4 regions of the Paenibacillus hamazuiensis genome follow, and region 3 is predicted to be linked to each of the others. Evidence: riboswitches for the same ligand, from Rfam matches in the RefSeq annotation. Region 3 holds a riboswitch; each other region holds the start of a gene.
What was found. A riboswitch is a leader RNA that binds a small molecule or an ion and turns the genes downstream of it on or off. The one in region 3 is predicted to bind cobalamin.
Positions count from the first base shown of each region.

Region 1: it holds a riboswitch for cobalamin, as region 3 does, so the genes downstream of both, MYS68_RS25770 (S-layer homology domain-containing protein) here and nrdI (class Ib ribonucleoside-diphosphate reductase assembly flavoprotein NrdI) in region 3, are expected to answer to the same signal.
Region 2: it holds a riboswitch for cobalamin, as region 3 does, so the genes downstream of both, MYS68_RS11280 (energy-coupling factor ABC transporter permease) here and nrdI (class Ib ribonucleoside-diphosphate reductase assembly flavoprotein NrdI) in region 3, are expected to answer to the same signal.
Region 4: it holds a riboswitch for cobalamin, as region 3 does, so the genes downstream of both, cobT (nicotinate-nucleotide--dimethylbenzimidazole phosphoribosyltransferase) here and nrdI (class Ib ribonucleoside-diphosphate reductase assembly flavoprotein NrdI) in region 3, are expected to answer to the same signal.

Region 1 is NZ_JALRMO010000001.1:5,929,125-5,936,829, reverse strand. Features, by position in the region: gene MYS68_RS25780 (MFS transporter) at 1-1,258, shown strand, start outside; gene MYS68_RS25775 (NAD(P)/FAD-dependent oxidoreductase) at 1,535-2,437, opposite strand; cobalamin riboswitch at 2,814-3,020, shown strand; gene MYS68_RS25770 (S-layer homology domain-containing protein) at 3,252-7,705, shown strand, end outside.
Region 2 is NZ_JALRMO010000001.1:2,542,148-2,549,852, forward strand. Features, by position in the region: gene MYS68_RS11255 (methyl-accepting chemotaxis protein) at 1-591, shown strand, start outside; gene cyoD (cytochrome o ubiquinol oxidase subunit IV) at 658-981, opposite strand; gene cyoC (cytochrome o ubiquinol oxidase subunit III) at 983-1,603, opposite strand; gene MYS68_RS11270 (cbb3-type cytochrome c oxidase subunit I) at 1,603-3,573, opposite strand; gene cyoA (ubiquinol oxidase subunit II) at 3,587-4,621, opposite strand; cobalamin riboswitch at 4,874-5,062, shown strand; gene MYS68_RS11280 (energy-coupling factor ABC transporter permease) at 5,209-5,976, shown strand; gene MYS68_RS11285 (energy-coupling factor ABC transporter substrate-binding protein) at 5,973-6,248, shown strand; gene cbiQ (cobalt ECF transporter T component CbiQ) at 6,245-7,048, shown strand; gene MYS68_RS11295 (energy-coupling factor ABC transporter ATP-binding protein) at 7,045-7,705, shown strand, end outside.
Region 3 is NZ_JALRMO010000001.1:5,286,200-5,293,904, reverse strand. Features, by position in the region: gene MYS68_RS22920 (ABC transporter permease) at 1-69, shown strand, start outside; gene MYS68_RS22915 (carbohydrate ABC transporter permease) at 82-963, shown strand; partial or broken gene MYS68_RS39130 (PD-(D/E)XK nuclease domain-containing protein) at 1,251-1,588, opposite strand; gene MYS68_RS22905 (AAA family ATPase) at 2,031-2,198, opposite strand; gene MYS68_RS22900 (HupE/UreJ family protein) at 2,281-3,375, opposite strand; gene MYS68_RS22895 (HoxN/HupN/NixA family nickel/cobalt transporter) at 3,393-4,427, opposite strand; cobalamin riboswitch at 4,585-4,795, shown strand; gene nrdI (class Ib ribonucleoside-diphosphate reductase assembly flavoprotein NrdI) at 4,944-5,303, shown strand; gene nrdE (class 1b ribonucleoside-diphosphate reductase subunit alpha) at 5,290-7,374, shown strand; gene nrdF (class 1b ribonucleoside-diphosphate reductase subunit beta) at 7,403-7,705, shown strand, end outside.
Region 4 is NZ_JALRMO010000001.1:7,844,068-7,851,772, reverse strand. Features, by position in the region: gene cobJ (precorrin-3B C(17)-methyltransferase) at 1-489, opposite strand, end outside; gene bluB (5,6-dimethylbenzimidazole synthase) at 529-1,206, opposite strand; partial or broken gene cobT (nicotinate-nucleotide--dimethylbenzimidazole phosphoribosyltransferase) at 1,606-2,619, opposite strand; cobalamin riboswitch at 2,892-3,086, opposite strand; gene MYS68_RS34635 (aldo/keto reductase) at 3,656-4,636, shown strand; gene MYS68_RS34630 (ABC transporter permease) at 4,711-5,469, opposite strand; gene MYS68_RS34625 (ABC transporter ATP-binding protein) at 5,471-6,397, opposite strand; gene MYS68_RS34620 (uroporphyrinogen-III synthase) at 6,518-7,327, opposite strand; gene MYS68_RS34615 (sensor histidine kinase) at 7,675-7,705, opposite strand, start outside.

The sequences.
Region 1 (7,705 bases), 640 kb from region 3:
CGCCGATTTCAGCTTAAGCCCCTCGGCGGTCAGCTGGATCGTCACCGGATATTCGGTCATTTACGCGCTCGGGTCGCTGCTTTTCGGCAAGCTGGCCGACAAATACCCGCTGAAAAGGCTGATCACGATCGGCTTGCTGCTTTTTGCGGCGGCTTCCGCCTTCGGTTTTTTCGCAAATTCCTACGCGCTCGTATTAATAGCCCGATTCGTCCAGGCCGCAGGCGCTTCCTGCGTGCCGGCGCTTGTGATGCTGATCCCGGTCCGTTTTTTTCAGCCGGAGCAGCGGGGCAAGGTGATGGGCGTCATCGCATCGACGATCGCCTTTTCCTCTGGACTCGGTCCGATTATAGGCGGCTTTATCGCGGGCCATTTGGGTTGGAATTACCTGTTCCTGATCTCGCTGGCCGCCCCGGTCGTGCTGCCGCTTATTCGCCGGTCGCTTCCTGAGGAACAGGTTCGGTCCGGGGAAAAAGTCGACTTGGTCGGAGCCGCCCTGCTCGGTGGCGGAGTAGCGGCATTCATGCTGGCCGTAACGCAGTTCAGCGCCCTGTGGCTGCTAGGAAGCGTCGTTCTCACCGCGCTGTTTCTTTGGAGGACCGGCAAATCGCCCAATCCGTTCATTCAACTCAGGCTGTTTTACATATCCGGCTTTGTGAACGGACTGGTCGTCAGCTTTACCGGATTTTTTACTGTTTTCGGCGTTTTTCTGCTGACTCCCATCATGTTAAAAGGACTGTACAACCTAGACGCGCAAACGATCGGCTTCGTACTGTTCCCGGCCGCCATGCTGGCCGCGCTGCTCGGGAGGGTCGGCGGGCAGCTGGCCGACCGGCGCGGCAGCAAGTATACGCTGTACGTCGCACTCACGATGCTGGCCTTCGGATTGCTTTGTTTATCGGCAGTGAACGGCTTATCGCCCTGGATCATCGCCTGCGCTTTACCCTTCGTCAATGTGGCTTTCACCTTCATGCAGGCGTCGCTGGCCAAAGCCGTTTCTTCTTCTCTGCCGAGGGAGCAAACCGGGATTGGAATGGGGGTTTACAACCTGGTTAACTTTTTGGCTGGGGCGATCAGCGGCTCCGTCCTGACCAAAGCGATCGAGTTTGACGCAAGTTCGCTGAACTTCACCTCGCTCGGGCAACCTACCACGTTTGGGGCGGTGTATTTTGTCCTGGGGCTGCTCGCGCTTGCCGATATGCTGTGGGTGTTCTGGAAATTGGAGCGGAAAGCGGTCGCCGTACCGACAATGGGGAAGTAGCTTGGCCCATCCGCTTTTCGCCCTCTGTGTCCGTGGTCTTGTTTTGCCGGTTGTATGAGTTCGTCGGCCACGGTTGGACTCGCGTCGACACAGGCTTTCATAAATCCCTAAATCATTAGGTTTGTCTGAAGGCGTACTACTGTTCCCGCTACAAGTTTACCCTTTTGGGCGCAATTTAAGCAAAAAACGCAAGATTAATCGACAGCCCCCTATAGTTCGCTAAAAAGATCGATGAGGGTGGCCGATACTTATAGGCAGGTACTGATTCTTAAAGGCTCACTCAAACTCCTCGTCCGACAAATCCGTATTTATCCTCATGGCGACCCGGCTGCCGGACGCCGCGGCAAGCACCAATTGAGAGGGCCCGATGTACGCAGCATCTCCAATGACAAATAAGCCGGGGATATGGGTTTGTCCCCATTCATCGGTCGCAATCCCGCCGATAGGCGTTGTTTCGCAGCCGAGCTGCTCCGCGAACGGTACGCTTTGCACGAATCGGGGAATCACGAAACCTCCGGCCCGCGGAATCTCGGTTCCGTCCGCGAACCGGACATGCTCCAAGCGCCCGTTTTGACCGACGAACGCCGCAATACGCTGCTCCATGACCACAATGCCTTTGGCTTGGAGCTGCTTTTTTTGTTCATCCGTCAGAGGCGCCCGGCCGTTTGTGCAGACGACCAAATCCTTGCTCCAATTGAAGAGCAGCTTGGCCGAGTGAAAAAAGGTCGGCAGTTCGGAAACGACGACAAGAGGTTGGTCCCGCAGTTCCCACCCGTCGCAATAAGGGCAGTTAAACAAGCTTTTTCCGTACAGCGGGTAAAAGCCTTCGATGTCCGGAAATATCTCCTTGACGCCCGTCGCGAGAATCAGCTTTCGCGCTTGAACGCGAACGTCGGACGAATCGAGCAGCTCGAACCCGGACTCCAGCTTGCGAACGGAAACGATTTCGGTTTGCAAATGATCGACAGACGGATACCGGAGCACCTCCTCGTAAGCAATGCGGCGGAACTCGGACGGCGTAATGCCGTCTCTCGTAATAAAACCGTGGGACGCATGCGTAACGGCATTTCGCGGCCGGTTGTTGTCGATCAAAGCGATACTTCGTCTTGCTCGGCCAAGCACGAGGGCAGCATTGAGACCGGCAGGTCCTCCGCCAATAATTGCGCAATCGTAAACCATCATAATCAGCTCCTTATAATTGGATATTAAAGACTCTTTATGTCCATAATTAGACATCCCGAGCAGATCGACCCGGAAGGCGAGTCCGCGCAATGAACCCGAACGGACACCGGCGCCGCTATAGCCTATCTCATATGCCGGCTGCCGATAAACGACCATCCGCACTTAAAGCGGCGTGGGCCAAGTCCCCCAGTCTTGAATCGGGGACTTATTGGATCTATAATATCCTTGAAGGCAGTAGTATGTCAAGCAGACAAGAAGTGACCGGAGCAAAATGCCGTTTTATCCCGCTTTCCCGGTTTATTTTTCCAATGAGTCGAGGCTTGCAAAAAAGGTTGGACGGCCCGCAAGGTTCGTGGTATCCTTTTAAAATAATTGAATATACTCGGATAGATGTCGAAGAGGGAGCCGGCGGCTCCATGCCTTCGGCAAACAGGGAAGTCCGGTGAAAATCCGGCACGGTCGCGCCACTGTAAGCGGGGAGCGTCTTCCACCAGGTCACTGTCTCCACAAGGAGGCGGGAAGACGGAAGAGCAGCTACGATCCGCAAAGTCAGGATATCTGCCTATCCGGGAGAACCGCCGCCTACGCGAACATAGGAGAGGGGAACGACTGCCTGTCAGGAACATTCTTCGCCTGCAAGTTTGTCAGCGCATCATTTCGGCATCCCTTTCTCCGGGATGCCTTTTTTGCTGTTTAGGAAATTATGCGGGGCCCCCAAAGTGTCAGGAATGCGCTGCAAAGGCCCGTTTCGCTTTGGGGAATTCGTTCGGTTCGCTTAGGCTATCAACAAAGAGAGGGGAATTTGCAAGACATGAAGAGATGTACCTATTTAAAAAAGACCGGCCTGATCCTGCTGAGCTGGTGCCTGCTGCTGTCCGTGCTGGGCGGGACGCCGTCTGCGTATGCGGACGAAGCGGGTAAGGGGCAGATCACGGTCCCGCAAGCGATGGAGGACGCGGCACGTTATATCATGACCGTGGACGGAAACGCGTTGACGGACTGGGACGCCTATGCGCTGGCGAAAGCCGGGAAGCCGGTTCCGGTCTCGTATTTGGCGGCGATCAGCGCCCAACTGGAGCAAAACGGCGGCCGCTACAGCAACGTCACCGACTATGCCCGGATTGCGCTGGGCGTGAAAGCGGCGGGAGGCAACCCGGAGCAGATTGCGGCCGGCAAGACGACGCTGAATTTTATCCAAAGCATTTATGATAACGATGCGATGACGGCGCAGGGCACGAACGGCGCGATTTACTCGCTGCTTGCCCTGAGCAGCGGTACATACGGCATTCCGCAAAACGCGAAATGGAGCGCCGATAAAATCGCAGCCTGGCTGATCCAGCAACAAAATGAGGACGGCGGCTGGCCGCTTGCGGCCGGTGGAGTGAGCAGCGTAGATATTACCGCATCCGCCATCGGCGCATTGTCCGCATACAAATCGCTGCCCGGCGTACAGCAGGCGATTGACGAAGGCGTCGACTGGCTGTCGGCAGTCCAACTGACGAACGGCGGTTTTTCGGAAAAGGGGATCGGCGAAAGCTCGGAGAGCGCCGCGCAGGTGATCATGGCGTTGTCCGCCGCCGGCGTCGACGCCCGCAGTACGGACTTTACGAAGGCAGGCGGCAATCCGCTCAGCTATTTGTTCAGCTACCGGCAAAGCGACGGCGGGTTCGCCCATGTGACCGGCGGCCCTTCCGGCGCGGGAGCGACCGGGCAGTCCTTGATGGCGCTGGCCGCCTATGAGGCGTTTACCGGCGGCAACAGCGGATCGTATGAAGCCGTCCTAAGCTCCGGCAATGGAGGAACGACCGGGGCTGTGAACGCTGCCGTCCGTGTCGTCGGGCCGGACAAAGTGATCGCCGATGGCTACGCTACGGCAAAGACCGCTTACGAGGCGGTAACCCAGGTGTTAAAAATTGCGGGTATCAAATATGAAGAAACGCCGGAGCATTTTTTCTTATCGGTAAACGGGATTTCCGGCAGCGGCGGCACTTATTGGTATTATAACGTCAAGCGACAAGGCGTATGGGATTACACCAACACCAACATGCTCGGCTTGTATGATTACGAGCTGCGCAGCGGCGACGAAATTTATTTGTACTACAGCGGATATGATACCGCGCTGGTCAAGTCGATCGAGGTTACTCCGGCGCTGCCGGTGGCCGGCCAAGCGTTCCAGGTGAAGGTGCAGCAGTCGGTGTGGAACTGGGTGTACAACCGGGAAGACGTAACCGTGGCATCCAGCGTTTATGTGGAGCTCGGCGGCAAAAAGGTGGAAACGGACGCCCAAGGCATAGCGCTGTTCCCGGACGGTCTTCCCGGCGGCACGTATAAGGCGGAAGTAACGGGATACCGCACCGGAACGGCTCCGAAAATCGTCACGGACTCCGCGACGGTGATGATCGGCTCGCTTCCTTCCGATCCGGCCATCGTCCGGATCGAAGGTTCTTCGGCGACACATGCGTCCGGAAAAGCTTATTTCACGAATTTGCTGGATAGCGTCCAGCAGCTGCTGACCGAGAAGCAGGTCCCTTTCCAAATCGTTAATTTCAGCTTCGGAAAATATATTAAATCGGTCGGGTCGGATGCCGATTCCTGGCTTTATGCCATCCATCGCGATGGCAAATGGGTCATTCCGATGGTGGGGATGGCGGATTACTCGCTTCAACCGGGCGAGGAAGCCGTTATCTATTACGGCGGATTCGACGCGCAATACAATCCGACGACGTACCTGATCGATTCGGTCACGCTGAATCCTGCGCAGCCGAAAGCGAACGAATCGTTCACCGTGACGGTGACCAAAACGAACGGCTTTGATGCGCCGGTTCCGGCCGCAGGGGTTTTGGTCAAAGTCGGGGATTTGACGGCGACGACGGACAGTCAGGGCGTCGCAACGTTTGCCGGACTGGCCGAAGGAACCTTCACGCTCGATATTTCCGGGTATGCTGCCGGAGGGGCGCCGACCGTCGTTCATACGGCGCAGACGATCACCATTCTGCCGAAATCGGGCGGCACGGGAACAGGCAGCGAACCGGTCATCTATTTAACCGTCATCGGGGACAAAGATATGGGGACGATTGTCTCGACATCGATGGCGCTGCGCAGCGGCGATACGGCATATTCCGTGTTGATTCGCGCGTTGGGCGCGGACCGTGTTGAGTCGTCCGGTTCGGGTCCGACGGCTTACGTGCGGGGCATCGACGGGCTGAAGGAGTTCGACCGGGGGCCGCTCAGCGGTTGGATGTACGCGGTCAACGGCAGCTACCTCAACTCGGGAGCCGCTACCGCCACGTTAAAAGCTGGAGATAAAGTATCCTGGCGTTATACGCTGAACGGCGGGACCGATTTGCGGAGCGAAGCGGGGGCAACCACAGCGGCGGCGACCGCACTTGGCGGTACGGCGCTGACCGAGGCGGTCAAGGAGCTGGGGCTTTCCTACGATAATAAGAAGCCGATCAGCGCCTTCGGAAAGACTGCCGTCGTCCTGAATGCCGATAAGAAAATGTCGGCGGCAGCCGCAGAATCGCTCCACAAAGAGCTGGCATCCAACAAGGTGTTCGTCGAGAAGCTGGTGTTTGCCGATACTTTTGCGACGGTGGCGGATGCAAAAGCGGAAGTTCAGCTGAATGTGCCGGCCGGCGCGCTTAAAAAAGTAACCGGATTGAAGGTGAGCGAGCTTCCTGCGGAGGAAGCGAAACGCAGCGAGCTTGTCTCGCCTATGTACGAATTCGGGCCGGCGGGGCTTTCCTTTGAAATGCCGGTGGAACTTTCGATCAAAGTGCCGAGCGCTGCGGATAACCTCGATCAATGGGCGCTCGTGTGGCTGAACGAGCAGACGAACGAGTGGATTCCGATTCCGGCCGTCATCGATGCCGAAACGGGCGTCGTGACCGGAATGGTCAACCATTTTACGAAATTCGCCGTTATCGATAAGTCGAAACTGCCGGCAGCGGACAGAGGATATTCGGCTGAAGATATCAGCCAGGCTATCGAGCGCGCGTCGGGGTGGCTGAAGAACGGAACGGAGCTTAGCGACTGGTCCGCTTACGCACTAAGCAAGGCGGGAGCGGCCGTTCCGGACGATTACACGTCTCGCGTCGCGGCCATGCTGAAGGAGAAAAACGGAACGTTCCGCAACGTCACCGATTACGAAAGATTGGCGCTCAGCGTACAGGCTGCAGGGGGCAATCCGGAATCGATCGGAGGGTTCAATCTGATCGAGCGTATTTATAACAACGAACGTATGGAAGTGCAGGGAAGCAACGGTCCGATTTACGCGCTGCTTGCCTTGAACGGCGGGGCGTACCGCGTGCCTGCCGAAGCGAAATGGACGACAGCGAAGCTACTGCAGTGGATACTCGATGTGCAAAATGCGGACGGCAGCTGGCCTCTCGTGAAAGGCGAGGCGGGGAATCCCGATTTGACTGGAGCGGCGTTGGCTGCACTCAGCCCTTATAAAGAGCGTACGGAAGTCGCAAACGCCATGGAAAAAGCGGTGAAATGGCTCGGCTCCGTTCAGGCGGAGGACGGAGGTTTTGCGCTGGAAGGGACGGAGAATGCCGAGAGCACGGCCCAGGTGATCTGGGGGCTTTCGGTCAGCGGATACGATCCACTGGGCGGTTTGCACTTCAAGACCGGCGGCAAAAGCATGCTGGCCTACTTGCTCGGACTGCAGCTGGAAAACGGCGCATTCCCGCATACGCGCGGCGGGGACGCAGAGGTGATGGCGACCGAGCAGGCTTTGCTCGCGCTGGGTGCTTACAAGGCATACCTGAACCCTGCGGGCCCGGCTCAAGCTGCCCCGGCCTCGCAGCCGGCAGCGCCGGCATACGCCGATCAGGCGGATATCGCATCCTGGGCGCTGCCGTTCGTGCAGAAAGCGTCCGTTTACGGGATCATGGAAGGAACGGGCGGGGCGGCTCCTGCTTTTGAGCCGAAAAAGCCGGTGACGCGCATCCAGTTTGCAGCCATGCTGCTGCGTTTGCTGGGCGAGGCGCCTTCGGCCGAGACGAAAACGGCGTTTGCCGACGTTCCGGTTGACTCGTGGTACGCGGGTTACGTCGCGAAAGCTGTCGCCAAAGGCATCGCAAGCGGAGTCGGCGAGGACCGCTTCGCTCCGGATGCAGCCATTTCGCGCCAGGAGATGGCGATCATGCTGGCCCGGGCGCTGAAGCTCGAAGCTTCCGGCAACGGGGCGGGCGGATTCGCCGATTTGGCGGATGCGTACCCGGGCTCCGCAGCGTACATCCAGGCCGTCGCGGAAAAAGG
Region 2 (7,705 bases), 2.7 Mb from region 3:
GTTCGAAGTTTGGAAGGCAAAGCGAAGGAAATCGGTGAAATTTCAGGGGTTGTCGGCGAACTTGCCGATCAGACTCATCTATTGGCATTAAACGCTTCCGTTGAAGCCGCGAGAGCCGGCGATCACGGACAAGGCTTTGCGGTCGTGGCTGGAGAAGTGAAGAAGCTTGCCGGACAAAGTTCGCAAGCGGTTCACAACATCAATCGGCTTATAGAAGAAATTCAGACGGAAGTAAAGAAGACGGTGAATAAAATTACCGAGCAATTTGAAGCCGCCGATCGGGAATCGGCCCATGGCCAAGCAGCTGTTGTCGCTCTTCGAACGATTATCGGGGAAGCCGGGCAAGTAGCGCAATCCGTGGACCATATCGCCTTCACAGCTGCGAACCAGACCGAACAAGTACAAACGGCCTTCCGCGAAGCCCGGGAAGTCGCTGACATCGCATCGAAAATTTGTTCGGGAGCCAAAGGAGTAGTGATCTCGACGCAAGAACAGACCGATGTAATGGAGGAAATCTCCGCCTCTACGGATGTATTGAGAGAACAATCCACCTCTTTGATGAGACAAATTGAATTTTTTAGAGTGAAGTAAAAAAAAAATTCGACCGTCATGGGAAACCGAAAGCCTCCTCATGACGGTCTTTTTATCATCTCTATTTCAGTACATCGGATTATTTTCCATAATCCAGATGGAGCCGTACACGACCACGACAACGATGACCAGGCCGAGAATCAGCGTCATCAGATTATAGCGAGGCCCCTTCTCTTCCCGCAAGTGCATGAAGAACAGCAGCTGCACTGCAAACTGCAGAACCGCTGTGCCGAGCAGGACGATGATCGTCGCCGTTTTCCCGAACCATCCGTTCAAAACCGCGAGAATCGGAATAATGGTCAGGACGATGGAAAGCGTGAATCCGAGAACATATTCCTTGAGCGAGCCGTGCCCACCGTGGTCAACAGAGCCAGAGCCATTGTGCGCCATGTCACATCACCCCCATCAAGTAGACGAACGTGAAAACGAAAATCCAGACGGCGTCCAAAAAGTGCCAGTACAAGCTTGTAATATGCACCTTGCGCCGAGTGACCGGCGTAATGCCGCGCCGGGTAAGCTGGATGATGAGCGCGGTTATCCAGCAGATACCCAGTGATACATGCAGGCCGTGAGTACCGACAAGCGTAAAGAAACCGGATAAAAATGCACTGGAATAAATCGTATGTCCTTCACTTACGAGCTTCGAAAATTCGGTCACTTCCATTCCGATAAAGCAGGCACCGAGCAGAACTGTAACGATAAGCCAGAAGATCAACCCTTTTCGATTGCCCGCATTCATGGCGAGAACTGCCAGACCGCTTGTGAAACTGCTGGTCAGCAGGATGAACGTTTCGGCAATGACGCCGGGCATTTCGAAGAGCTCTTTCGCCCCCGGCCCCCCTGCCGTATTCTCATGAAGAACGAGATATGTTGCGAACAGAGCGGAGAACAAAATACAGTCGGTAATCAGAAAAATCCAAAATCCGAACTTGCGAAGCTCTTCCAGATCGTGATGGCCTTCATGGCCCCCCGCATGGGCGAGTGCCTGCGAACGATTGTGGGTTTGCGCCATCATACGCCCCCCCTTGCTTCAGCTTCCATGCGTTTGATTTCATCCACAGGAATATAATAATCGGTGTCGTAGTTGAACGAGTGCGCCAGCATCGTCGCAGCGACGCCGATGAAACCGGGAATCGCAATCCAGAGCCAGTGAAACACGAGACCGAAGCCAACAATAAACCAGCAGATGGATTGTATAAACGGGAGCGGCGAATTTTTCGGCATATGAATCGGTTCGAGCTCCGGCTTCGCCTTCGGTGCCTTACCTGCGGCGATACGCTCCTTCTCTTCCCACCAGTCGTCGCGGTCTGTGACGATCGGCGTCATCGCAAAATTGTACATCGGCGCAGGCGACGGAATTGACCATTCCAGCGTGCGTGCGCCCCATGGATCTCCGGTGGTGTCCTTTTCCATAAACTTGATGCTGTGAGCGATTTGCCAAACCTGGAACAGGAAGCCGAGTCCCATCAGGAAGCCGCCGATCGTCGATATAAAGTTCAGCGCCCACCAGCCGGTATCCCAGCCGTAGGAGCTCACGCGGCGGGTCATGCCGTCAAGACCAACTACATATTGAGGCATAAAGCACACATAAAAACCGATGTTCCAAGTCCAGAACGCCCATTTTCCGATCGTTTCATTTAGCTTGAAGCCAAACATTTTCGGCCACCAGTAACTCAAGCCCGCGAAGTAGCCGAAGGCAACGCCGCCGATCAGCACCTGGTGAAAGTGGGCGATCAGGAAATAGCTGTTATGGAACTGAAAATCCGCAGGCGCGACAGAGAGCATGACACCGGTCATACCGCCGATGACAAAGCAGGGAATGAATCCGATCGTCCAAAGCATCGGTGTTGTAATCGTAATCCGGCCGCGATACATCGTGAACAGCCAGTTGAAAATTTTGACTCCCGTCGGAATCGCAATGATCATGGTTGTAATCGCGAAGAAGAGATTGACATCCGCACCGGATCCCATCGTAAAAAAATGATGGAGCCATGTAAAGTACGCCATGAGGCTGATGCTTATCATCGCAAACACCATGGAACCGTAGCCGAACAAACGTTTCTTCGAGAAGGTCGCCACGATCTCCGAGAAAATCCCGAAAGCGGGCAGCACGACGATGTAAACTTCCGGGTGCCCCCACATCCAGATCAGGTTAACGTACATCATGGCGTTGCCGCCGCCGTCCATCGTGAAGAAATGCGCTCCCAAAAAACGGTCCAGAAACAGAAGCGCCAGCGTGACGGTCAGCACGGGGAACGCGACGATGATCGCAATGCAGCTTGAGAGCACCGACCATGTAAACATCGGCACTTTCGACCAAGTCATTCCGGGCGCACGCATTTTGACGATGGTCACTATGAAGTTGATTCCCGTCATCAACGATCCGATCCCGGAAATCTGCACACCCCAGATGTAGAAATCCTCCCCTACGCCGGGGCTGCCCGTCAATTCCGAGAGCGGCGGATACGACAGCCAGCCGGCATTCGCCGATCCACCGATAACGAACGACATATTGAACAGCATCGCACCGAAGAAAAACAGCCAGAAGCTGAGCGAATTCAGGAACGGAAAAGCGACGTCACGCGCGCCGATTTGCAGCGGTACCGCGATGTTGAATAAGCCGAACATGAGCGGCATTGCCATGAACAAGATCATGATGACACCGTGAGTCGTGAACACCTCGTTATAGTGTTCCGGCGACAAAAACTTCATATCGGGAAAAGCGAGCTGCGTCCGCATCATCAGCGCGTCGACGCCGCCGCGGAACAGCATGAGGAGCGAAGCGATAATGTACATAATTCCGACTCGTTTATGATCGACGGTCGTCAACCACTCGCGCCAAAGCCAGCCCCATTTCTTGAAATATGTCAGCACTATGACGATGGCTGCCATCGTCAGAACGATGGCGACGTCCGCTCCGTAAATCAGCGGGTCGCCGGTGACGAAAAACCACGAAGCAAAATCTTTTATTTGGTCAATCACGGAAGTCATCCTCTCATTTGCCATGATTCATATGCATGCCGTCCATGTGATGATTGGATTGGCCGGAATTGCCCATGTCATGGACATCCTTCTGCGCATTATTGCCGGGTGGAAGCTGTCCGCCCTCGGTATGCTCCGCCGCCTTCTCGCCGCTGAGAGTTTGCGCCTTCCGGGTAATCCCCGGAGGCGCTCCGCGGCTCATGGAGTACTCGTGGACAATTTTCTCGAACAAGCCGGACGGAATCGAAGCGTATGTAATGCGGTCCGAGATTCCGGGCAGCGCAAGCTTTTGATAGCCTTCGTCCGTCAGCGCGTTTCCGCTCCCCTTGGCTTCCGTTACCCATTTATCGAAATCCGCCTGGGTAACGGCCTTCGCGGTAAAACCCATTTTCGCGAATTCGCGGCCTGTAAAATTGGCTCCGGTGCCCATATAATTACCCGGCTCGTCCGCTTGAAGATAAAGCGTCGTCGACATGCCGGACATCGTGTAAATCATCCCGCCAAGCTGCGGCACCCAAAACGAGTTCATCGGACCATCCGAGGTGAGCTCGAACTTAATCGGTGTACGTTCCGGAATGACCAGGTAGTTGACGGTTGCGATACCTTGCTCCGGATACTGAAACAGCCATTTCCAGTTTAAAGACGTCACCTGGATCGTGACGGGTTTCTTCTCAGATTCGAGCGGTTTAGCCGGATCAAGCGCGTACGTATAACGCGCCGTCGCAATGGCCAGGACCAAAATGACGAGAATCGGGATACCCCACCAAATAATCTCCAGTTTAGTACTGTGAGACCATATGGGCTGGTAGGGCGCATTGTTGTTCTTCTTGTCGCGGAAGCGCCATACAATCCAGGCCGTAAGAAGCAGAACCGGGACCAATATAATAAGACAGAGCAGTATCGTGAAATTGATCAAATCACGCTGCTGGGCGCCAATTGGCCCCTTCGGATCGAAGACGATCATCGACTCGCAGCCCGTGGTTAGCGTGAAAATGCCCGCGACGACGCCAAGCGCGGTAAAGCCTCGCAGCATATTCGCAATTTTCATAAGTCCCTCATCTCCTAAGCAGTACTGAGCATTCACTTATTTAGCCTCAGGGATGTCATTAACATGTATAGTGTCCGTAATAATTTGAAAAATATAACATATTTCAACTTTATTTCTAAAATAGTTTGTATACGCTATTGTCTGCCTCGAAGCCAGTTTATCGAATCCGGTGTTATCTTTAAAAGAATTTATGCTACTAAGAAGGAAATAACCGATTCATATCGAATAGTTGTTATTTGAAACTTATGAATTGCATACACTGCTAAATTAGGTGCCCTTGTGAAGACAAGGGGTAACAGGGAATCGGGTGCAAATCCCGAGCGGTCCCGCCACTGTAATCGGGGAGTTACTCTCAGGCGAAGTCACTCGTAATCATACGGGGAAGACGAGAGAAAACGAAGAACCGAGAGCCAGGAGACCTACCTAATTTAAACACCCACAAGCCTTCGCGGAAAGGAGAGGTGTACGAAACCATGTGCCGACTATTTTTCTTCATAGCCGTCTATTGAAGCGTACTCCGTAACCAATCCAATCTTGGGTTGGTTTTTTTGTTGTTCGATCCATTTTAGTTACAGGAGGAAATGCAAATGAAAGTCCAAAAAACAGCGAGCACCTTATTATTAATTCTAGGGTTTACCCTGTACTTTGCCGTAAATGAACCTCAGTCCGCTTATGCCATGCATATTATGGAGGGTTTTCTTCCCTTGGGTTGGGCAATTTTTTGGTGGGTTTTGTTCTTGCCGTTCTTTATATTGGGGCTGCGGGCGTTGATCAGAATAACAAAGGAAACACCCGAGTTGAAAATTATGCTGGGCTTAGCCGGCGCGTTTACATTCGTCCTTTCGGCGCTTAAGATCCCGTCGGTTACAGGCAGCAGCTCGCATCCGACCGGGACCGGTCTCGGAGCGGTTATGTTTGGGGCGCTGCCTATGAGCGTGCTTGGCTCCATCGTCTTGTTATTCCAGGCTTTGCTGCTCGCGCACGGTGGCTTAACCACATTGGGGGCCAACGCTTTCTCGATGGCTGTCATTGGACCGATCATTGGCTATACCGTTTATAAAGGAATGATGAAGTCGACGGGGAAGCAGAAGCTGGCTATTTTTACGGCTGCCGCATCGGCCGATTTATCCACCTATGTCGTCACTTCCATCCAAATGGCATTAGCGTTTCCGGCGGAGAGCGGCGGGATCCTGGTCTCTTTTGTTAAGTTCGGCGGCATATTTGCACTAACTCAAATCCCTTTAGCGATAAGTGAAGGTATTCTGACCGTATTGATTTGGAACTGGCTGCAAACCTACAGCTCGGAGGAGCTGTCCGTACTGCAGCGTAAAATGAAAGGAGCAAATCAATCATGACAAATCGAAGCAAAAATATATTGATGTTACTGGCTGTGATCCTGCTCGCTGTTCTCCCCCTGCTCTTCGTCAATGGTGACTTTGGCGGAGCAGACGATGCCGCGGAGCAAGCGATCGCCGAGCTTAGCCCCTCCTACCGGCCATGGTTTTCATCGCTGTTTGAGCTTCCTTCCGAAACCGAAAGCATGTTGTTCGCGCTGCAGGCAGCTATTGGAGCCGGCTTTATCGGTTATGTGATTGGATGGTTTAAAGGCAAATCCAAAGCCCAATGATCAAGATAATTGACACACTTTCATACAAGAATAAGCTAAGAAATGTGTCTCCCTTGTGGAAGTGTACATTCGCAGCTTTGTTGTTTATCCTCTCCTACCTATCGCATCCTTTCGTACAATTCGCCATTATGAGCTGGATGTGTATATGGACGGTCATATACGCCCGTATCCCTGTCAAATATTATTTCGTATTGATAGGTGTACCATGTTTGTTTTATGCGGCTAGTCTGCCGGCCATCATCCTCGAGATTGAGCCGCTCGGTGAAGCTCTTCCCATGGCTTCGAAGTCGATTCTATTCGTCATTGCCCATTGGGCGGTCAGTGTCACCGAAACTGGAATTTGGAAGGCGGGCCATCTTTTCGCTCGTGTTGCGGCTTGTTTATCCTGTCTCACTTTCGTAACGCTTACGATCCCGACTACGGAGCTGTTTCAAGTTTTGAAAAAGCTGCGCATGCCCTCTTTAGTCCTGGAATTGATGCTGATCATGTACCGGTTCCTCTTTTTGCTTCTGGATACCGCCTCTACCATGTACAAAGCTCAATTAACGCGCGGAGGGCATGCAAACTTTCGAAGCAAGCTTACTGACATGTCCGTCTTGATCGTAAGACTGTTCGATAAAACGATGCACCGTTACAAGGGACTATCATACGGACTCACCGCAAGGGGATTTACGGAGGAAATTCAGATGGCACCGTATGCCGCGAAGCCGATGCCGCCCCGCTATAACTGGGAAGGCCGCATAGGTATCGTGATCCTGGTGCTTATTGAAATATGGTTCCGATGGAGGGAAACGGTATGAAATCGATTCTGGAAGCGCGTAGCGTAAGCTTTAGCTATCCGGGCAGTGAACATGAAGCTCTCTGCGGCCTGACCATGTGCATACCGGCTGGAAAGAAGATCGCCATTTGCGGACACAACGGCTGCGGAAAATCCACCTTTTTCCTCCACGCTGTCGGCATTCACAGACCTGTCAGCGGGGAGCTATTGTGGAACGGCTCCCCTATCGTTTATCATCCCGCAGGTCTGAAACAGCTCAGACAACAAATCGGATTGGTATTTCAGGACCCTGAACACCAGCTCATTTTGAATACGCCTTTTGAAGATGTTTCGTACGGTCTCCGCAATGCCGGAATGCCGGAACAAGAAATAAGCGTACGTACGCAAAATATGCTTGCAAGCATGAACCTCGGGCATTTGGCGGGCACGCCTATCCATCACTTAAGTCTGGGTCAAAAAAAGCGTGTCGCCCTCGCAGGAGTTCTGGCTCTGGAACCTGAGCTTCTCTTGCTGGACGAGCCCACAGCTTACCTGGATCGTGTTTCCGAGCATAAATTGGTGGAAGAATTGAACCGCATTCATGCAAATGGCATTACAATCGTGATGGCTACGCATGATATGAATTTGGCCTATTCGTGGGCTGATTGGGTCTTCGTCATGGATCAAGGGAAATGTTTGG
Region 3 (7,705 bases):
GTTAACCTCTGCCTGCTGATCTCGGCCAACTACATCAGCCGCAAGGTTAATGAAAACAGCTTGTGGTAAGGAGGAACTGTCATGAATCGAGAGTCCGGCGCGATCGATAAACTGTTTGACATCATCATCCATGCTCTCCTGATCCTGCTTGTTGCAGCGACGCTGTATCCGCTGCTTTATGTCGCCTTCGCTTCCATCAGCGATGCGGGAGAATTGATCAGACATAAGGGATTTCTCTACAAGCCGCTCGGTTTTAGCCTGGAAGCGTACAAAAGCGTTTTTTCCAACCCCGGTATATTGACAGGATATCGCAATACGCTGTTTATCGTCGTTTTTGGTGTAGTCATCAATCTGCTGATGACCGCTCTCGGCGCGTACGTATTATCCCGGAAAAACGTCATGTGGAACAAATTGTTTACGTTTCTGATCGTGTTTACGATGTTTTTTCAAGGCGGCATGATTCCGGTCTACCTTACGGTCAAAAACGTAGGGTTAGTCAATTCCTTATGGTCCCTGATCCTGCCGTTTGCGATTAATACGTTCAACCTGATCATCATGCGCACGGCGTTTTTGGCGGTGCCCGACAGCCTGGAGGAATCGGCCAAAATCGATGGAGCCAACCACTTTACGATCTTGTTCAGAATCATTATGCCTCTTTCCATGCCGGTGATCGCCGTCATGATTCTGTACTATGCGGTGGAAAAGTGGAACGGCTGGTTCTGGGCTTCGATCTTCCTGAAGGACCGTGAGCTGTTCCCGCTGCAGATCATCCTGCGCGAGATTTTGCTGGCGAATTCGACGGACAGCATGTCCACAGGCGCCGCGGCCGCGGAACGCTTCCAAATCGGCGAGACGATCAAATATGCGACGATCATGGTTTCGACGATTCCGATTTTGTGCGTGTATCCGTTTGTGCAGAAGTATTTTGTTAAAGGGGTAATGATCGGGGCGGTGAAGGGATAAAACGACGACGGCATGCCAAGGGGCGTGCCGTTTTTTTTGGGGAGGAACTCGATGATGAGACGCTGAATCCATTTGTCTTTCGTGGGGGTATTCCCTTCGGCCTGCTCTTGAAATCGTATGATTTGATTGAAACTAGCGGATTTCATACGATTTCAAAGGCAGGACGTAAACTCCTCCGGGAACACCCCTCACCTTGTCAAGGGATTCATCGAACAGTCAAGTTCCTAACAAATGACGGCATGACGTCAACGTTTTATCCCGTATTTGGTGAAGCAGGCAAGAAGGGACTACCGGGAGTGTATCCGGACTTCCTTGCCGGCGAAGGCGATGCCGAGATTCGCGATGTCGCTTACTCCGCGCTCGATCAGATCGTTTGCGTACCGTTTAGCTTCAATTTGCCGCAGAGCGGCATCGGCCGCCTGCTCCAGCGTTTCGCCTTTGCGTACTTTTTTGAACTCAAGGATGACTCCTTCGCCGGGGTTTTTGGAATAAGCATGACATCGTACCGTCCGTAACCGGTCTCCCGGTTTGATTTTACCTCGTAGGTATCCTGCTGGCTAACCAGAAGGCCGGGGACGAACGCGTGGTAAACCTTTTCCGGCTCACCTTCTCCCGTATCGAACATGCTGAACGTCTTCTCCACAAAATCGCTGAAAATGTCGGCAAAGGTCTCCGTATTCCCGCTTGTCAGCGCCTCCAGCATCATGCGGTGATGCCTGCTCTGGATGCTCGTGTTGAACCAACTCCTGATTATGTCCTCGTACAAATATTCGACTTCCCGGTTGGGGATTTTCAGCTCGCAGATCAACTGCTTGTCCTGCTCTTTCGCCACCGGTTTGAGGTATCCGCAAAACAGCAGGAAGCTCCAGAGGGCAGCCGAGCTGCTCTCGATTTCCTGAAGGCGGTATGATCGGTGATTTCTTTGCGGATTCCTTCTCCACGGATCAAATCTTCGAGCTCCTGCTTCACTTCACCGCCGCTGCGCATAAGCATGAGCCGCACCAGATCATTGCTGCTCGTATTGACCCAATATGGACGGAATCCGTCCTTCGGGTTGCTTGCATAATTCAAGACGACCAAGGATTATAAATGACGGTTTCGCCAAAAATGTAACCGTTGTACCACTTTTTCACTTCAGCCATTTCCGTGCCGATGACGTAATATTCCAGCAGCTGCTCGACCTCCGGTTCCTCAAGTCCGAAAAAGCGGCTGTATCGCTCATTCAGTACGGCCATCTCGCCCTTTCCCGAATCTTAATAACCATAGTTTACCAAACTGTTCGGGAGTTCGAAAACGGAGCAGAGTCCCGTGAGAAACTCACGGCAGCAAACCGATACGCTGAAGGAACCAATACAGCGCGACCAGAAGGACCAGGGCGGAGGCGCCGACAACGCCGGTGCGGTAGCGCGGGGACCGCTGCAGCCTCAGCAGCAAAGGCAGGGCGAGCGCGACCAGGGCGAGCTGGCCGGTTTCGACGCCGATATTGAACGAGAGCAGTGAGCTGATCATGTACTGCTCCGGCAGACCGATTTCGCCGATCGCTCCGGCGAAGCCCATGCCGTGAATGAGCCCGAACAGGAAGGTGACGGGCCAGCGCAGGCGGAAGGAGCGGGCCGTCATATTTTCTACGGCGACGTAGGCGATGGTGAGTGCGATACCTGACTCGATCCAGCGGGAATCGGCGGCAATGTGGCCTGTTGCGGCGAGAAACAGCGTGATGCTGTGTGCGATCGTGAAGGCGGTGACGATCTTGACGATCTCCTTCAGCTTTTGGGCAACGAGGACGAGCGAGAGCAGGAACAGCAGATGGTCGTAGCCTCCCAAAATATGTTTGAGGCCCTGAACAAAAAAGGTCCAGGCGGAGCCCAGCATGTTTGTCCTGACCATCGGCTCGTAGTGATATATGCGGTTCATCGTATCGAAGACGGTTTGGTCCATATCGTTGCCCCGCGTAATGACGGCGAAATTCAGATGCAGCGGATCGGCATCGTCAAACAGCAGGCTGTAACGTATGGTGAGGCCGGTGACGGCGGATTGTCCGGCGAAGCTGAGGCGGAACGAAACGGCGGGAATCCCCGTCTTTTCGGTGGTTTCTATGGAATTCAGGGCAAGCGGAAGCGGGCCGGACGGCGTTTCCAGCTCCAGATGCGCGCGAATATAAGCTTCGAGCGCCGCGCGCTGGGCATCCAGCTCGGCGGGCTCCAGCTTGTTGTCTTTGTTCGTATCGTACGCGAGCAGGCTGGGCTCAGGAATCGTCAGCTCGTATTGAACGGTCTTTCCTTCGATCGAGATTTGCGAGTAGCCGTTATTAAGCGGGTGCGCCTCGGCGGCAGGCAGCCATCCCCATCCGAGGGGCAGCGCCGCCAAGAGCCATATGCCTGCGCGAAGCAGACGGAACAGACGGGTCAGCATGTTATCGTTATGCTCCTTTAAGCGTCAAGAGAACTCCAGCGTTCCTCCAGCCGGAACCATTTCCATATGGCGACGGAGACGGCCCACGCCAGCACGAACAATGCGACCAGCATATAGCCGAGCGTGCCGAAGTCGATGTTTTGGACCTGGTCCCAGATGCCGCCGGACAGGCCGAGCTTCTCGGAAACGACTTGAACCAGCTCGATCGTGCCGATCAAGAGAGCGGCTACGACGGCCAGCGCGGTGACCGACAAATTATAGTATAACTTTCGCATAGGAGTATTGAAAGCCCAGCGGTAAGCCCTGTTCATGAAAATGCCGTCGGCGGTGTCCATCAGGCTCATCCCCGCAGCAAACAGCAGCGGAAACGACAATATGCCGAGCACGGGCAGCTGATCCTGGGCCGCTCCGGCCGATATCGCCAGCAGCGCGATTTCGCTTGCCGTATCGAAGCCGAGGCCGAATAAAAAACCGAGCGGATACACGTGCCAGCTCCGGCTCACGAACCGGTACAGCGGGCTCAGCAGGCGGGAGAAAAATCCGCGCGACTGCAGCAGCTGCTCGAACTCGTCGGGCCCGCTGCTTCCTTTGCGGTACTGGCGAAACAGCCGGAACAGATTGATTAAAATGACCAGGTTGATGATGCCGATGATCACAAGGAAAGCGCCGGATACCGAAGCGCCGATCATGCCGCCGATTTCCTGCATTTCCGGCATTTCCTCCTGCACCCAGTGGACGGAGAGCGCCGTGGCGATCGCCATCAGAAACACTACGCTAGAATGACCGAGAGAAAAATAAAAGCCGACTCCGAGGGCGTTTTTCTTTTGCTCGACGAGCTTGCGGACCGTATTGTCGATAGCTGCGATATGATCGACGTCAAACGCGTGGCGCAGTCCCAGAGTATAGGCGAGCAGCCCCATTCCCCACAGTCCCGGATGCTGCCGCGCAGCGACGAACAAAAAGGCGATGCCCGCCACGTGCAGCAGTGCGACGACTCCGGCGTAGCCGAGCCAGGAGCCTTGTTTTGCGGCATTATGCCGATTTTTTCGCAAAAAGATCCACCTTCTCCCGAAACTTCGTGTTACGAATCGTTTTCAATGTAACACAGATTGCCTTTAGTGTGAAGATAATGGGAGGAATCTTTTTCTACCAATGCTCCGAAATAGATTGACAAATACAATATATTGATATAAATTTAAATTCACTAACTACATATGGTTTTGAATAGGTGCGATTCGACCGTTAAACGACGAATCGCTTAAAAGGGAAGCCGGTGAGAAGCCGGCGCGGTCCCGCCACTGTAAGAGAGGAGTATCGGTCCGGGCAGCCACTGGCATTGTCTTGTCGGACAAGCCGGGAAGGCGGACCTTACGTACGTTGAACCTCGAGCCAGGAGACCTGCCTGTTCATAGATACACACCCTGCGGAGAACAGGAAGGTGTTCGCTTCGTCCAAGACGCAAGTGCGCATTTGTTGCGTGCACGTACTGGCGCATTCGGCCCTTCTTTGCCGGATGCGCTTTTTCATTCGGGTGAATTCTTCGCGAATGCCGGAAGGAGACGAGAGATTTGCTCATTGTTTATGATTCCAAGACGGGAAATGTCCGGCGGTTTGTCGGCAAGCTGGATATGCCCGCGGTACAAATCGAAGAGCAATTGACGGTGGACGAGCCGTTCGTGCTCGTTACATATACGACCGGGTTCGGTCAGGTGCCGGATAAGGTGGCCGCTTTTCTGAAAAGAAACCATCGCCGTCTCGTCGGCGTATCGGCCAGCGGCAACCGCAACTGGGGCGAAGGCTTTGCGCGGAGCGCGGACCGGATCGCCCGCGAGTACGGAGTGCCGGTGCTGAGCAAATTCGAGCTGTCCGGAACAAGCGGCGATGTGGAAAAATTTAAGAGAGAGGTGAGCCTCGTTGCGGCACATTGAATTAAACAACTTGCTTATGCGAAGAGGAACGGACGGATTTTTCCAATTGGATAAAGATAAGGAAGCCGTTCGGGCTTTCATGGAAGAAGTACATACGAAGAGCATGCGCTTTGCCGATACGGCGTCTAAAATTCGCTACATGATCGACAACGACTACTATGAGAATGTGTACGAGCGGTATTCGCAGGCCGATGTGGAGGAGATTTTTGCGATCGCGCACGGCTACGGCTTCGAATTTCCTTCCTATATGGCGGCGTCGAAATTTTATACCGATTATGCGATGAAAAGCAACGACCGCTCGCTGTATCTCGAGCATTATCCCGACCGGGTGGCGATCGTCGCCCTGCATCTCGCCCGCGGCGATATGAGCGCGGCGAGGGCGCTCGCTTCGGCGATGATGGAGCAGCGGCTGCAGCCGGCCACGCCGACGTTTCTGAATGCGGGCAAAAGCCGGCGCGGCGAGATGGTGTCCTGCTTCCTGCTCGAAATGGACGATTCGCTGAATTCGATCAACTTCATCCTTGGCGTCTGCATGCAGCTTTCGAAAATCGGGGGCGGCGTCGCCGTCAATCTGTCGAAGCTGCGCGGCCGGGGAGAGCCGATCAAAGGCGTGGAAGGCGCGGCGAAAGGCATTATGCCGGTGCTGAAGCTGATGGAGGACGCGTTTTCCTACGCGGATCAGATGGGGCAGCGCAGAGGTTCCGGAGCGGCGTATTACAACATTTTCGGCTGGGATGTCATGGAGTTTCTCGACAGCAAGAAAATTAACGCCGACGAGAAAACGCGCCTGAAGACGCTGTCGATCGGACTCATCGTGCCGGATAAGTTTTACAAGCTTGCCGAGGAAAACAAGCCGCTTCACGTGTTCGCTCCGTATACGGTCCGTCAGGCTTACGGCGTGCATTTGGACGATATGGACATGGACGAGATGTACGACACCCTGCTCGCCGACGACCGCGTGCGCAAGAAAGCGGTCATGAGCGCGCGGGATATGCTGGTCAAGATCGCCACGATCCAGCTCGAATCCGGCTACCCGTACATCATGAACAAAAGCAACGCCAACCGCGTGCATGCATTGAAAAATCTCGGTTCGATCAAGATGTCGAACCTGTGCACGGAAATTTTCCAGCTGCAGGAAACGTCGGAAATCGGCGATTACGGCGTGGCCGATCTGATCCGCAGAGATATAAGCTGCAATCTTGCGTCCCTTAACATCGTCAATGTGATGGAACGGAAAAAGATCAAGGAATCGGTGCACGAAGGGATGATCGCCTTAACGGCGGTCAGCGACATGACGAGTGTCGCCAATGCGCCGGGCGTAGCGAAAGCGAACCGCGAGCTGCATTCGGTCGGACTCGGCGCGATGAATTTGCACGGCTATTTGGCGAAAAACCAAATCGCGTACGAAAGCGAAGAAGCGAAAGATTTCGCCCGCACTTTTTTCATGACGATGAACTTCCACTCGCTGGAAAAAAGCATGGACATCGCCAAAACAACCGGCATCACGTTTGACGGCTTCGAGCGGTCGGACTATGCGAGCGGAGTCTATTTCGACCGGTATACGGAAACCGACTTCCGCCCGGTAACGGACAAGGTAAAGCAGCTGTTCGAGGGCATTCATGTCCCGTCTCCGGAAGATTGGAGGAAGCTGAAGGAAGCGGTGCGGGCTCACGGGCTGTACCACGCCTACCGGATGGCGATTGCTCCGACGCAAAGCATTTCCTACATCCAGAACGCGACGTCCAGCGTCATGCCGGTAGTGGAGACGATCGAAACGCGGACTTACGCCAATTCGACGACTTACTATCCGATGCCGTATTTGAGCCCTGATAATTACTTTTTCTATAAATCGGCTTACCAAATGAATCAGTTCAAAGTGTTGGATCTGATCGCGGAAATCCAGGCACACGTCGATCAGGGAATATCGACCGTGCTTCACGTCAACAGCGACGTCACGACGAGGGAGCTCGCCCGCTATTACATTTACGCGGCGAAAAAAGGCTTGAAGTCGCTGTATTACACCCGGACGAACCGCTTGTCCGTTGAGGAGTGCGTCAGCTGCTCCGTATAAGATACATACAGAAATGGGAGAGACAAGGATGAGTTCTTGGAAAGCTGTGAATTGGAACCGCCCGGACGACGATTTTTCGATCACGTTCTGGAATCAAAATATTATGCAGTTTTGGACGGACGAGGAAATTCCGCTCTCCGACGACAAGATGTCGTGGCTGACTTTGAGTGAGGCTGAGCGAGAATTATACATGAAGGTGCTCGGAGGGCTGACGCTGCTCGATACGGTGCAGGGCGGAGTCGGCATGCCGAAAATACTCGAGCATGTGGAAGGGCTGCAGCGCAAGGCGGTGCTCGGGTTTATGGGCATGATGGAGCAGATCCATGCGAAA
Region 4 (7,705 bases), 2.6 Mb from region 3:
GTCGGCGGCCGCCGCGGCTTCAACCCGCTTCGCGATAAGCTCCCACGGCGTCAAATGGTCGCTCAGGCTGATCGTGCACGCGTCGTGCATAACCGGCGCCCCAAGCAAGGACGCACACGAATTGATCGCCGAAATGCCGGGAATGACCTCGACTTCCACCCCGTTCGCAGGGTTCCACCGCTTCCCGATCAGCACCTCGTAGACGAGGCCGGCCATGCCGTACACTCCGGCGTCGCCGCTCGAAATGACGGCTACCTTTTTGCCCATTTCCGCCTGCCGGACCGCTTCCTGGGCACGGCTCACCTCCTCCGTCATACCTGTACGGACGATTTCCTGATCGGTCAGCAGCCCGCGGATCAGGTCAACGTACGTGTTGTACCCGATTATGACCTCGCTCTCCTCAATCGCTTTCCGCGCCCGCTCGGTAATATGCTCGAACGATCCCGGCCCGAACCCGATGATGAGCAGCTTGCCTCTTTTTTCAGCCATCGCAAATCCCTCCTTCTATCAAATTCCCCGTTCGCAAAATCACTTTTCTCCCCAACGCTCGGCGTAAATAAGCTCCTTCAGATCAAGCCGCTTGCGCCAATTGGCCGTCTCGAGCAGCGGCTTCTCCGGAAATTCGTCCGTATAACCGACCGAGAGAAGCGCCACCGGATCGATGTGCGGCGGTATATCGAGAATGTGGCGAATATCCTGCTTTTTATAAAAGCTGACCCACCCGACCGCAAGCCCCTCGGCTCGAGCAGCCAGCCATAAATTTTGAATCGCGCAGGAAACGGAGGCGAGATCCGTTTCCGGAATCGAATTGCGCCCGAGTACGTGCAGGCCGCCCCGCGTCGGGTCCAGCGTCACGCACAGCGTGATCGGCGCTTCCGTGAGCGCTTCGATCTTCAGCCGGGCAAACTTTTGCGCCTGCTCGCCTTCGTAATGGAGCAGCAGCGCCCGCCGCTCTTTGTCCGCGGCCTGGCGCAGCCGCTCCTTCGTCTCCTGCGACTTCACGACGATAAAATTCCACGGCTGCATAAATCCGACCGACGGCGCATGATGCGCCGCCTGCAGAAGCCGGAGCAGCAGCTCCTCCGGCAGCGGATCCGGGCGGAACGAGCGGATGTCCCTCCGCTGCTCGATCGCTTTGTACACCGCCGCTTTCTCGGCGGCGGTAAAGGGATGGGCCGCAGCAGCGCCTCCCGGCGCCGGTGCGATTATTGGCGCGGCGCTTCCGGCCGGATCGGCCTCTTTCGCCTGCGCGCCGGCGATCGGCTGTCCCGCTTCGCCAACGCCAAACGAGGCGTCAGCCGAAGCACCCCCGAACATCCCGGCGGCTGCCGCTCCCATTCCGTGCCCATCAGACTGATCACGCCTTGCTTCCGCAACCGGCCGATCCGCCGCCTGTCCGCCGAACGGATCGCCCTCCATCGCCGCGGCTGCCTTCCGCTCCGCTTCGGCCAACGGCGAACCGCCGTCCGGCCCCGAAGCCATCCCGCGCTCCCCGGACCCGGCGGCAAGTATCTTGCTGCCCCGATACACCTCCCGTACGTGCGGCGCCGGATAGAGCGCGTACTCCTCCGGCTCCGGAGCGGGGCTCGGAAGTCCGAGATCGGCGAACGTCGCCATCTCTTCCGCGAGGCGCACAGCCGCATCGAACAGCGGAAAAGCAAGCGCCGCTCCCGTCCCCTCGCCGAGCCTCATGCCCAGGTGAAGCGCAGGAGCAAGGCCCAGCTCCTCGAGCATAACGCGGTGCGCAGGCTCCGCCGATACATGCGAGGCGAACATGAAATCGCGGCAGCGCGGCTCCAGCCTGTACGCAGCCAAGGCGGCGGCACCGGTAATGACGCCGTCGACGACGACCGCGAGGCGGCGCGACGCCGCACCGAGAATGACGCCGGCCAGCCCGGCGATTTCGAGCCCGCCGACCTTCGCGATGACGTCGATCACGTCGCACGCATCCGGCGCATTCACGCGGATCGCCCGCTCGATCACTTGCGCCTTCGCCTCCAGCGCCGCATCGTCCAGCCCCGTCCCGCGTCCTGTCAGCTCGCGCACCGGCCTCCCGGTGAACACCGCCGCCATCGCCGTGCTCGGGGTCGTGTTGCCGATGCCCATTTCGCCGAGGCCGATCATCGCAGCGCCTCCGTCCGCCAGCGCCTCGGCCGTTTCAATACCGATGCGGATCGCCTCCGCTGCCTCGCGCCGGGACATCGCCGGACCAAGGGCCATATTGGCGGTTCCTCCGCGCACCCGGCGCGATTCGATTCCTTCCGGCGCCTCCTCCAGACGGCTGCCGACATCGACCACCCGCACCTGCGCCCCGGTCAGCCGCGCAAGCACATTGACCGCTGCCGCCCCCCGGGCAAAATTGCCGATCATAAGCCCTGTCACCGAGGCAGGATAGGCGCTGACGCCCTCTTCCGTCACCCCGTGATCGCCGCACATGACAACAATCGCTTTTCGTCCGATTTGCGGCTTGTCGGTCGCCTGAATGCCGGCAAGCGCCACCGCGATGTCCTCCAGCGCACCCAAGCTGCCCGGCGGCTTCGTCAAATCGTTCATACGCATGCGCATGCGGCGCATCGCCACCGAATCCAACCGTCCGATCCGGTCCAGTACCTTCGTCAATGTCTCCAAGACGATCTTCCTTCCTGTTTACTGGGTACAGCATGCAGCAGCCCACACTTTTAAGCCAAACGCCTCTCCGCCTTTCTCGTCGAACCGCACGGAGGAAGCCCCTTTTGCCCATGAAAAAAGGCACCTCCATTGGAGATGCCCAGCGCTCAAGAAATACGTATAAGTTAGCAAAGTCGTGCTCCCGCCGCAAAAACTTGTCTGCTCGACAAGCCGGACAGAGCTGCACTGCCGCCTTACACCTCCCTAATTACGCGTAGGTTCCAATGGTGCTGTCGGAACAGGCAGGTCTCCTGACTTGCGGATCATGGCCATTGCCCCTTGCCTTCCCATTTCGCAGATCGAAACAGTGGCGTTCGGAGCGGCTCCTCGCTTACAGTGGCGCGACCGTACCGGATTTTCACCGGTTTCCCTATTAAGTCGAGTCCGATAAACTCGACACCCATTCCCAAAAAAATATATTCGATTTTGTGCTTAAAATATACCACGAACTTCGGAAAAGCGTCCACCGTATTTTGCTAAAACCTCCCCACCTAGCGATAGAAGCGAGCTTCCTTCGACAGGACACTGCAGCCAGAGTAAGGCGTTCGCACGAAATCGCGGGCGGCTCAGCGCTCACAAAATAAAGGAACTCACGTTCGCTATTTGCCGGAAAATGATATATCTGAAAAAATAGAGGAACTGAGATGCGCTAAATCGGTGGAAAATGGCAATTGTATAGAGCAAACAGGCAAATAACACATCTGAGTTCCGCTAATTTCCAAAAATGATCGAAATCGGCCCACTTAGCGAACCTCAGTTCCTCTATATTCCCGCTTAAGCTGATAACATCTTACACAAGCGGGCTGCCCCCGCCGTTCAGTCACCGCCACGCAAGTCGGTTAACGCAACGCCTCGGGCATGGATCGGCACTCACCTTCAAGTGACTAAATATCCCCGGCGACACTATCTTTACTGCATTTGCGTACTTTAAGAAACAGGCCGGTCCGCGTATGATGGAATTGAAGATATTTCCTGAGGAGGTTTGGTTATGGAATATGCTTATCTCGGAAAATCGGGACTTAAGGTGAGCAGGCTGTGCCTCGGCACGATGAACTTCGGCGTCGATACCGACGAGAAGGAAGCGTACCGGATTATGGACGCCGCGCTCGACGCCGGAGTCAACTTCTTCGATACGGCCAACGTATACGGCGGCCCGGGAGCCCGCGGCAAAACGGAGGAAATCATCGGTCGCTGGTTCGCCCAGGGCGGCGGACGCCGGGAGAAGGTCGTGCTTGCCACCAAGGTGTACGGCGATATGGAAGATCCGAACGACGGCCCCAACGCGCCGCGCGGGTTATCCGCTTACAAAATCCGCCGCCACCTGGAGGCGTCGCTGCGCCGGCTGCAAACCGACCATATCGAGCTGTACCAAATGCACCATGTCGACCGCAACGTCTCGTGGGACGAATTGTGGAACGCTTTTCAAACCCATATAGCACAAGGTAAAATCAGCTACGTCGGGGCCAGCAATTTCGCCGGACGCGACCTGGTCAAAGCGCAATACGAAGCCAAAGCCCGCCATTTCCTCGGCCTCGTATCCGAGCAGCATAAATACAGCCTGCTCTGCCGCCTGCCGGAGCTCGAAGTGCTCCCCGCCGCCGAAGAGCACGGCATCGGCGTCATCGCCTGGAGCCCGCTCGACGGGGGCCTTCTTGGCGGCAACGCCTTGAACCCGGCGCAGGGTTCAAGAAGCGCGCGCAGCGTGGAGCGGGTGGAGCGGCATCGCGGCCAATTGGAGGCGTTCGGCAAGCTTTGCCGGGAGCTCGGCGAGAGCGAAGCCAACGTGGCGCTCGCCTGGACGCTCGTGCATCCGGCCATGACCGCGCCGATCATCGGCCCCCGCACGCTGGAGCAGTTCCAAAACACGCTGCGCGTCGTGGAGCTGAAGCTGGACGAGGACGTGCTGAAGCGGCTGGACGAGATTTTCCCGGGGCCCGGAGGAGAAGCCCCCAAAGCTTACGCCTGGTAAACGAAACCGCAAACCTTGTCCGAAGCAGAAACGCCAAGCCCATATGTCATGGCTTGGCGTTTTGTCGTTTTTCTCTACCCGGCGACATCTCGCTTCGTAAACAGCGCCCAGGCGACCGCATAAAAAACAACCCAATATATAACGAGCATCGCCACGGAAAACCCGAGCGACATCCCCGGCAGCAGCGGCTTTCCGCCGTAAAAATACGGCTCCAGGTTCGTGTTGGCGAACAGTACGTATTTTACCCAGCTGTACTGCAGCATCGAAAGCACGCCAACCGCCGGCTCCGCAGTAAACATCAGGAACATCGACAAGCCGATGGCCAGCGAGCTGCTGCGGAACGCGGAGGAAATCATAAACGCCAGCGTCACCGACATCAGCGTATCGACAAGCTTAAAGCCGTACCCGGCCGCGATACGTCCGAGTCCGTCATCCGGGCCGGAAACGCCGATTCCGAAAAACAGCAGCCCGATAAAATACGAGCTGACGAACAGCACGGCAAGCAGGGTAACCATAAACAAGATCACGGCGATATATTTGGCCAGCAAAATTTTGCTGCGGCTGGCCGGGCGGATGAGCAGCAGCTTGACCGTTCCCCACGTAAATTCGGAGGCGACGATGTCTCCGGCCACGATCACCGAAAAAATAAACGCCAGCGTGGACAAATGACTGCCCATCGCCATGAAATCAAACGCGCCGCCGGGGGTCATTTTGACGATAAATTTCATCATCACGGCGAATCCGAGCAGGATGACCGGAAGCATAGCGATCATAATCCACGTTCGGGTCCGCAAATAAATTTTCATATTTTCGTTGCGAACAAGCTCCGCCATATTAAACAATGCGATTCCCCCTCGTCACCTCGAGGAACTGATCCTCCAGCGTTTTGGTCATCGTATGGATGGCGAACACCCCGATGCCCGCTCCCACCAGATCGGCGTTCAGCCGCGCGATTTGCCGGCGGGTCAGCCGCACCGTAAACGCGCCTTCGCCGCCGTTCACCTTGCCTCCCGTTGCGGCCTCCGCTATCGTGCAAGCCTGATCAAGCCTGTCCACTTCGAAGCGCACGTCAAGCGCCTCTTCATCCTGCCGCGTTTCCTTGAAGGAACGCACATCGAGCAGCTTGCCGTTTTGAATGATCGCGATGCGGTCGCACATCAGCTCCATTTCGGAAAGCAGATGGCTCGACACGATCACGGCGAGTCCCTCTTCCCGGGCCAGCCCGCGCAAATAGTCGCGCAGCTCGCGGATGCCGGCGGGATCGAGCCCGTTGGTCGGCTCGTCCAAAATAAGCACGGACGGGCGATGCAGCACCGCCTGGGCGACGCCCAGCCGCTGCCTCATGCCGAGCGAGTACGTCTTCACTTTGTCGTGGATGCGCTGCTCCAGTCCGACGAGCCGGACGACTTCATCGATCCTCTCCTTATCTATTCCGCCGGGGATCATCCGGGCAAAATGAATGAGATTTTGGTACCCGGTCATAAACTTGTACAGCTCGGGGTTTTCCACGATCGCTCCGACGTGGAGCATCGCCTGTTCGAACTGCTTTTGCACGCTGAGATCTTTGATCAACACCTCGCCCGAGGTGATCGAGATCAGTCCGACCATCATGCGGATGGTCGTCGTTTTGCCGGCGCCGTTCGGCCCGAGAAAGCCGAATACTTCGCCGGGCATAACTTCGAAGGACAATCCGTCCACGATCGTCCGCGAACCGATCCGCTTTGTTACGCCGTGCAGCCGCACGACCGGAGCTGAATTCATAAGCGAGTCTCCACCTTGTTATTTTATTTCCGCAAAAAAAATCGCGCATGATGCGGTCATACCACTCTCCACATCATGCACGATTATGCCTGCATATTCAAGCTGCGCTGCCTAATAAATCTAAGCCATCCGCTCGTAATATTGAGCGAGCGCCACCATCATGCTGCCCATCCGTTCTTCCTCCGGAGCGACGATGCGCTCGATGCCCTCCTCGCGAAGCGCCTCGGCGGTCACTTTGCCGACCGCAACGGCGACCGTTCCCGTGGCGAACGCTTGGAGAAGCCGATCCGCCGTTCCCTGCTCGCGGGCGTATCTCATAATATACCGCACCTGCGGCGTGCTCGTGAATGTGACCGCATCCACCTCGCCGCCCGCGATTTCCGCGATGAGCCTGTCAAGTATGTCCAGCTCCGGCGGCACGTGCAGGTACGGCAAAATTTCGTAGAATACGGCCCCCTGCTCCTTCAGCCAGTTCACAAGCCGCGGCGCATGATCGCCGTACAGCTGGAGCGCGATGCGCTTGCCTTTGACGTCGTAAGGCTGCAGAGCCCGCAATATGCCGGTGGTCGTCCCGTCATCGTCGCGCACCGCCGGCTCAAGGCCGAGGCTGCGCAAATATTTGACCGTCTTGTAGCCCCGGGCGGCGATGCGGATCGTCTTCAGCTTCTCGATGAAAGCTTCGGCCGCTCCCATCTTCTCCGCAGCGCCGTAAAGCATCTCCGCTCCGACGCCGGTCGTCAGGATGACCCAGTCCGCCCCTTCCTCAAGCAGCCGGCGAATTTGCGCCTCCACCTTCTCCTGTTCGATCGCCACCGTCCCCTGCGCGGGACGGACGAGCGGAATTCCGCCCATTTTTTCCACGATCACGCTCAGCTCCGCCGCCTTTCGCGGCCCCGTTAAAGCAACCCGCTTTCCTTCCAGTCTGCGCACCGGACATACCCCTTCCCCAAAGATGCCAAATTACCAGTTAGTCGATACGAACTCCGTACGTTCCGATTTCAAAGAAAGATAAATATAAAAAACCAACGCTACCAAGAAGTATGGCACATAACAAATGGAGTAAGCAATATTTTTCATATACGTCACCTTTCCTAACATCATATTCTTTATTTGTATATTAGCCGAAAAGTTAACGAATTTCAAGAAAAATATTGCTTATTGTTTGCATAAGATCATTTTATACACGGATAAATACGAATGAAATCGATAAAAAAACATTGATCGTTCGTAAAAATCGGACAACAGTCCATTTCCGCTCCAGTTTTTCATGTTATCTTTTATAACGCGAACTTCATTTTCAGCATAGCC